3 regions of the Luteibacter sp. UNCMF366Tsu5.1 genome follow, and region 2 is predicted to be linked to each of the others. Evidence: predicted binding sites of a transcription regulator. Region 2 holds the regulator's gene; each other region holds the start of a gene.

What was found. Region 2 encodes FliA, which starts transcription of late flagellar genes. Its sites were predicted from a motif close to TAAAGTTTNNCNNNCNNNGGCCGATAA; they were not measured.
Region 1: the regulator FliA is predicted to act here: its motif matches at 805-831, upstream of BT115_RS01555 (GGDEF domain-containing protein).
Region 3: the regulator FliA is predicted to act here: its motif matches at 966-992, upstream of BT115_RS19040 (methyl-accepting chemotaxis protein).

What each region holds. Positions count from the first base shown of each region.
Region 1 is NZ_FPIS01000001.1:345,404-347,668, reverse strand. It holds gene BT115_RS01560 (CorA family divalent cation transporter) at 1-719, shown strand, start outside; gene BT115_RS01555 (GGDEF domain-containing protein) at 966-2,036, shown strand; gene BT115_RS01550 (alpha-ketoglutarate-dependent dioxygenase AlkB family protein) at 2,033-2,265, opposite strand, start outside.
Region 2 is NZ_FPIS01000001.1:1,522,146-1,524,410, reverse strand. It holds gene BT115_RS06740 (P-loop NTPase) at 1-590, shown strand, start outside; gene BT115_RS06735 (RNA polymerase sigma factor FliA) at 587-1,318, shown strand; gene cheY (chemotaxis response regulator CheY) at 1,378-1,779, shown strand; gene BT115_RS06725 (protein phosphatase CheZ) at 1,789-2,265, shown strand, end outside.
Region 3 is NZ_FPIS01000001.1:953,472-955,736, forward strand. It holds gene BT115_RS04115 (chemotaxis protein CheW) at 1-879, shown strand, start outside; gene BT115_RS19040 (methyl-accepting chemotaxis protein) at 1,024-2,265, shown strand, end outside.

The DNA.
Region 1 (2,265 bases), 1.2 Mb from region 2:
CGACCCGCGCCCACCAACCGACGCCGGTCGGCATCGTGGTGACGAACCACATACTGCTGACCTTGCGCTTTGCGGATTCGCCCGCCTTCCAACTCGCCAACGACAGTTGCGCCGAACATCGCTGGGAATCCAGCGCCGATGCGCTCGCCACGTTGATCGAAGCGGTCGTGAATGTCGCCGCGAAGCGCATGGAAGACGTCTCGGCCGACCTCAAGAAGCTGTCGGATCGCATCTTTACGCCCGAACGCCTCGGCACGCCGGCCCTGCGCAACTGCATGCTCGAAGTGGGGCGGCTCGAAGGCGAGCAGGCGCGCAATCGCTCGTCGATGCTCGGCGTGCAGCGGATCGTGTCCTTCCTTCGCGCCAAGCAGCCGGACTGGATGTCCGATGACGTCGCCGTGCGCCTGCGCGTGGTAGAGCACGATCTGCGCACGTTGGACGAGTTCGACGACCAGCTCACCAACAAGCTGCAGTTCCTGCTCGACGCGAGCCTTGGCTTCATCAGCACGGACCAGAACCATGTCATGAAGGTGCTGACGGTGACTTCGGTCGCGACGATCCCCCCGGTGATCCTCGCCGGCATCTGGGGCATGAATTTCAAGGACATGCCCGAACTGACCTGGCCGCACGGTTATGCCATCGCCCTCGCCGCCATCCTGATCAGCATTGTGTTGCCGGTGCTGTTCTTCAAATGGAGGGGCTGGCTCGATGGCGACTGACCGGCCTACCTCAGCCTTTCATTATTGTGAAGGCCAGAAAACGTGCGCTGATTCACCTTTTGATACATCCAAGGCCTTCATACGCTAAAGTTATCGGCCAACCTGCCGTCACTCACCCCAACGGGTCGGTCGGCCCGCGGTAATCAAGACTAAAGGGGCGCCCTGCGTGCCCCGCTCGGGGGAGGAGTCGTCGGTGCCAGCCATGCGTGCATATAGCGATCGATGGGTCGCTCGGAAATTGCGGCCATGAAAGCCGCCTGGCACGCTCTTGCCGGCGTCCTGCCCGAGTCGCGTCTGCTCGCGTCCGTGGCGGAATTCACCCACCACCGCGATATCGACGCGCTGGACCACAGCATGGTGCTGTCGCTGGCCGAGTTGGTGGCCGTCAACAGCGTCACCCTGTGCAAGTGCGGAGAAGACCCCTCGCATCCGGTGGACTCCATTGTCGTCTGCTCGCGCAAGCCCGGTCCCGAGGGCGGCTTCGTCGTGGAGGCCGTCGATCCCGACCGAGACGGCGATGCGATCGACACCATCGTCTGCGCACTGGAAACCTCCGAGGCGATCAGCGACGTCACGGAGCACGGCGTCAATCGCCTGGTGATTCCGATCCAGCGCGAGCACGCAGCCATCGGCGCCCTGATGCTCGAGGCCGAGGAACCGCTCGACGAAGTGCGCTCGATGGTCGAAGGTTTCGCGCGCATCTATGGCAACTACATCGCCCTGCTCAACGAAAGCGAGCGCGACAAGCTCACCGGCCTGTACAACCGCCGGAGTTTCGAACAGCGACTGCAGCGGCTGCTCAAGCTGCACCGCCAGCGCAGCCGGCCCGCCCCGGGACGCGCCGAACAGCGGCATGCCCCCGAGACCCAGGCGCAGCTGTTTCTCGCCATCCTCGACATCGACCATTTCAAGCGGATCAACGACACCTACGGCCACGTCTACGGTGACGAGGTGATCCTCATGCTCGCCCAGCAGATGCGCGCGAGCTTCCGCCAGGGCGATGTGCTGTTCCGCTTCGGCGGCGAGGAGTTCGTGATTCTGCTGGCGGCGCCGGACGAAAGTGCGGCGAGGGCCGTGCTCGATCGCTTCCGCCAGCTCGTTGCGGAACACGCGTTCCCGCAGGTGGACCACGTGACCGTCAGCATCGGCTACGCGAGGATCAGCGAGAACGACTATCCCGAGATCGTGCTCGATCGCGCGGACAAGGCGCTCTACTTCGCCAAGCAGAACGGCCGCAACAGCGTGCACGGGTACGAGGCGCTTTCTGCACGCGGCGAACTCGCCCCGGTCGCCCTGGGCAGCATCGACCTGTTCTAACGGGCTTGGGGCGCGTAACGCCGGCCGGGCGCCTTCCCTGCGGGGCGCACCCGGAACGCCAGGCTGATTCTCGCCCCGACCTCGGTGCGCACTTTCGGTATGCCGTGGTCGTAGTGATGCTGCGTGGCGTAGCTCATCGTGAGCACGCTGCCAGCCTCGAGGTCGATATCGAAGTTGCGCTTCCTGCCGCCGCGCTCGCGCAGCGTCATGCGCCGCGTCGCGCCAAGCG
Region 2 (2,265 bases):
CACACGGCCTCAAGGTGATCCCTGCCACGTCGGGCGCGCGTCGCATGGCGCAGCTGCCGAACATCGAGCACGCGGCGGTGATCCGGGCGTTCGACGAATACCCGCTGGCGCCGGAGTACCTGATCGTCGATACGGCGGCGGGCATCTCGGACAGTGTCTCCATGTTCGCCGCGGCATCGGACGAGGTGGTGGTGGTGGTCTGCGACGAGCCGGCCTCGCTCACCGATGCCTACGCCCTGATCAAGGTCATGAGCCGCGAGTTCGCGGTCAACCGCTTCCGCATCGTGGCGAACATGGTTCGCCACGCCCAGGAGGGGCGCCAGCTCTTCGAGAAGCTGTCCCGGGTGACCAATCGTTTTCTCGATGTTTCCTTGGATTTCATGGGCATGGTTCCGCACGACGAGTACCTGCGCCAGGCGATCCGCCGCCAGTCGGCGGTGGTCGATGCCTGGCCCAGCAGCCGGTCGGCGGTCGGATTCAAGAATTTGGCCAGGTCGGTCGATACATGGGGTGAACCCGAACCCCGTGCACAGGGCCGTATTGGCTTCTTCGCCGAACGGTCCCATCAGGGGGGAGGGCTACCACTGTGAGCGTCGCGACCGAATACCTTGAAATCACGCGCATCCCAGCGGATGAACTGGTAAAGACCCACGCGCCGCTGGTGCGCCGAATTGCCTATCACCTGATGGGCCGGCTGCCGCCGAGCGTGGATGCAAACGACCTGATGCAGGCCGGGATGATCGGGCTGCTTGAGGCCGCAAGAAATTACTCGCCGACTCGCGCGGCCAGCTTCGAAACCTATGCGGGTATCCGCATACGTGGCGCCATGCTGGACGAACTGCGCAAGACGGATTGGACCCCGCGCTCCGTCCACCGGAAGTTGCGCGAGGTTGCGGAGGTGACGAGGCAGATCGAGAACGAGACGGGTGGCGACGCCGAAGACGCGGAAGTGATGAAGCGGCTGGGCATCGACGCCATGGAATACAACCAGATCCTGGCGGACGCGGCGAGCGCGCGGTTGTTGAGCCTGACGGCGCCCGAGGGCGACGAAGGCGCGGCGATCGACGTGGTTGACCCGGACGCGGCCGGTCCGGAAGGTACGTTCGAGCAGGAAGGTCTGCGTGGCGCACTGGCGCAGTCCATCGACGGATTGCCCGAGCGCGAGAAGCTGGTCATGTCGCTGTACTACGACGAAGAACTCAACCTGAAGGAAATCGGTGCGGTGTTGGGAGTGAGCGAATCGCGGGTATGCCAGATCCATGGTCAGGCCCTGATTCGACTCCGCGCACGCATGTCGGGCTGGAAAGACAAGCAGTGACGGCACCTTTCGTGACGTCGCCGAAAAAGAACACGCGGTAGCAAGGCGGAGAGAACGTTTTGGACAAGAACATGAAGATTCTCGTGGTGGACGATTTTTCCACCATGCGACGCATCGTCAGGAATCTGCTGGTGGAGCTTGGCTTCACCAACACCCTGATCCAGGAAGCCGAAGACGGTAATGCCGCGCTGGCGATGCTGCGCGCGCAGCCGTTCGACCTGGTGGTCACGGACTGGAACATGCCGAACATGACCGGCATCGACCTGCTCCGCGCCATTCGCGCCGACGCCGCCCTGAAAGCCATGCCCGTGCTGATGGTGACGGCGGAGAACAACCGCGATCAGATCATCGCGGCAGCACAGAGCGGCGTGAACGGCTACGTCGTCAAGCCCTTCACGGCGGTCACGCTGAAGGAAAAACTCGACAAGATCTTCGAACGACTCGCCGCGGCCGCGGGCTAAGGAACGACCATGAACACCGTGATTTCCCCTGGCCACGACGTGGCGCCCGAACTGCGCGAGCTGCTGGATGCGAACGATCCCGCCTCGGTCGAGGAGGCCCTCGATCGCCTCCTGCGCAGCCGCGAACAACACCTTTTCATGGCGCTGGGCCACCTGGCCCGCGACCTGCACGAATCCGCGCGCCGGCTTGCCGCCGACATCTCGCACGATGGTGTGCCGGGCAACATGAGCGACGCGCGCAAGCACCTGCGCGACGTGCTCGAGATGAGCGCCCAGGCTGCCCATCGCACCCTCGATTTCAGCGAAAAGCTGCGCCCGCAGGCACAGGCGCTCGCCCGCCAGGCCGATGAAGTACTGGTGCTCGATCACGCCGACCCCGCCTTCGCCACCAGCGCCACGGCGCTTGCCGTGCGTGTGGGCGACTTCGCCCAGAGCTGCGACATCGGCTTTGGCGAAATGGTCGAGGCACAGTCCTGGCAGGATCTC
Region 3 (2,265 bases), 570 kb from region 2:
CTCGAAGCCTCGTCTTTGGCTTCACCCGACGCATCCGATGCGGAGGACATGCGCCGCATCGTCGTGCTTCGTGACAAGGGTTTCTACCTTGGTCTGCTCGTCGACGACATCGACAGCATCGTGGCGCACACAGAGGCGCAGCTGCTGCCCATGCCACCGACGCGCGGACAGATCGGTTTGTTCGCCAACGTCATCAGCCGACGCGATACCGGCGAAGGCGACCTGATCCTGATCAGCACCAGCGCGCTCTTTGCCAACCCCTACATGGCGCACCTCGCGAAGGGCCATCATGACCTGTACCTCGTGACCGACGAGGAGGAACACTCCAGTGACGCCCGCCGCAAGACTCAACGGGAAACCTGGCTGACCTTCGATCTCGATCGCCCCATGGCGGTGCGACTCGACCAGGTTTGCGAGGTCATCGGTGCACACGACCCCCTCGTCAGCCCGCCCGGATCTTCACCGTACGTGTGCGGGGTGCTCAACACCGGCCACGCGCTTATCACCGTGATCGACCTGCGCCACGTGTACGGCATGGAGCCATTCGTCGAAACGGAAGACACCCGCATCCTCGTCGTGGAACATGCAGGGCACAAATATGGCCTGGTCGTCGACGCCGTGCGTAGCATCACCAGCATCGAACCGTCCAACAAGCTGTTGGTCCCGGCCCTGATCGCCCTTCATTTGAACGACGAACTGCGGCAGGACATGCATGAAGTCGCCGAGATACCCGGGGAAACGACGCTGTTGCTGCTCGACGTCGCCTCGCTGCTACGACGTCTGGCAGAGGAGGGGGAAACCCAGAATGCGCCTGACATCGGCATGCCAGGCACGCTCCCGGCCGTTCACGACCTCGGCGCCGCAGTCGCTGTGTCATGACCGGGCCCCAACGACGTAAGCGTTTACTTAGATTTGTCTCACCCCCAACGAGACGCAAAGGTTTGTAAAGACTGACAATTTAGCCCTAAAGAACCGCCCGGCCGGGCCGTTAATTGAACTCCCATATCCCTACGGTCTCTCCGCGTGAATCTTTTCAAGTCGACCCAGGCACGCTACACGGTGGCGGTCGCTGCCTATTTTCTTGTCCTGGTGGCACTGACTCTTGTCGTCATCCGCCTGTTCGTCAGTCCGGACCTCCGCGCGACCGAGGCCAAGCTGGTCGAATGGAATGTGGACGAGATCGGTAGCGTCATTACCAACAAGCTGCACCAGGTGGAAGCGCAGCAGCGCAGCATCACCCAGACGGTGGCCCTGATGGACAGCGCGTCCATCGATCGCCTCCAGCCCGGACTGGTCGATCAGTACGGCGACGCCGACGTGTTTGGCGGCGGCATCTGGCCCCTGCCGTTCAAGCGCGAAGCAACCAAGGAACGCGACAGCACCTTCTTCGCGCGCGACGCCAGCGGCAAGCTGGCCGTCAACACGCACTGGAACCAGCCGGACGCGCTGAAGTACTGGGAACAGAGCTGGTACAAGAACGGCTTGAGCGCACCACGCGGGCACTGCCTGTGGGCCAATGCATACAAGGACGATGCCAGCGCCCAGCCGCGCACGAACTGCGCCATGGCCATCTACAAGGGCGACGAGATCTTCGGCGTCTCGACCATCGACGTCACTCTCGGCTTCTTCAACCGCCTTGTCGCCGACATGGAAAAGAAGGTTCAGGGCCAGATCCTGATCGTCGAGCCGAACGGCACCATCGTCAGCAACAGCACGTACATCAAGGACGATATCGTCCTCAAGAAGCTCGCCGACCTCGCCGGAAGCTCGACGATGATCGCTCAGGTGAAGGACGCCCTGCCCGGCCTGGCAAAAGCCGGACAGATCGAGCATGACTACGATGCCGACGGCGAATCGCACACGCTCTTCCTGAAGCCGATCGCCGGCACGCCGTGGGTACTTGCCACCAGCCTGCCCACTCGCCTGCTCACCGAGAACAGTTCGCGCATTCTCACCAAGCTGGCCTCCGTGCAGGTGCCGCTCGCCTTGTTGCTGCTTGCTGCCCTTGTGCTGGGTATCCGCGCCCTGATGCGCCAGCTCGCCACGCTCAAGGCCAACATCGATGACCTGAATTCGGGCGATGCAGACCTTACCCGTCGTCTCGCCCAAGGCAACGGCAGCGAATACAACGGCGTCGTGGAAAGCTTCAACAGCTTCGTGGCGCGCCTGCAGGGCATGATGCGACAGGTGCGCGACAGCTCCTCGGCCATTTCCTCAGCCGCCACGCAGATCGCCAGCGGCAACCTCGACCTTTCGCAGCGCACG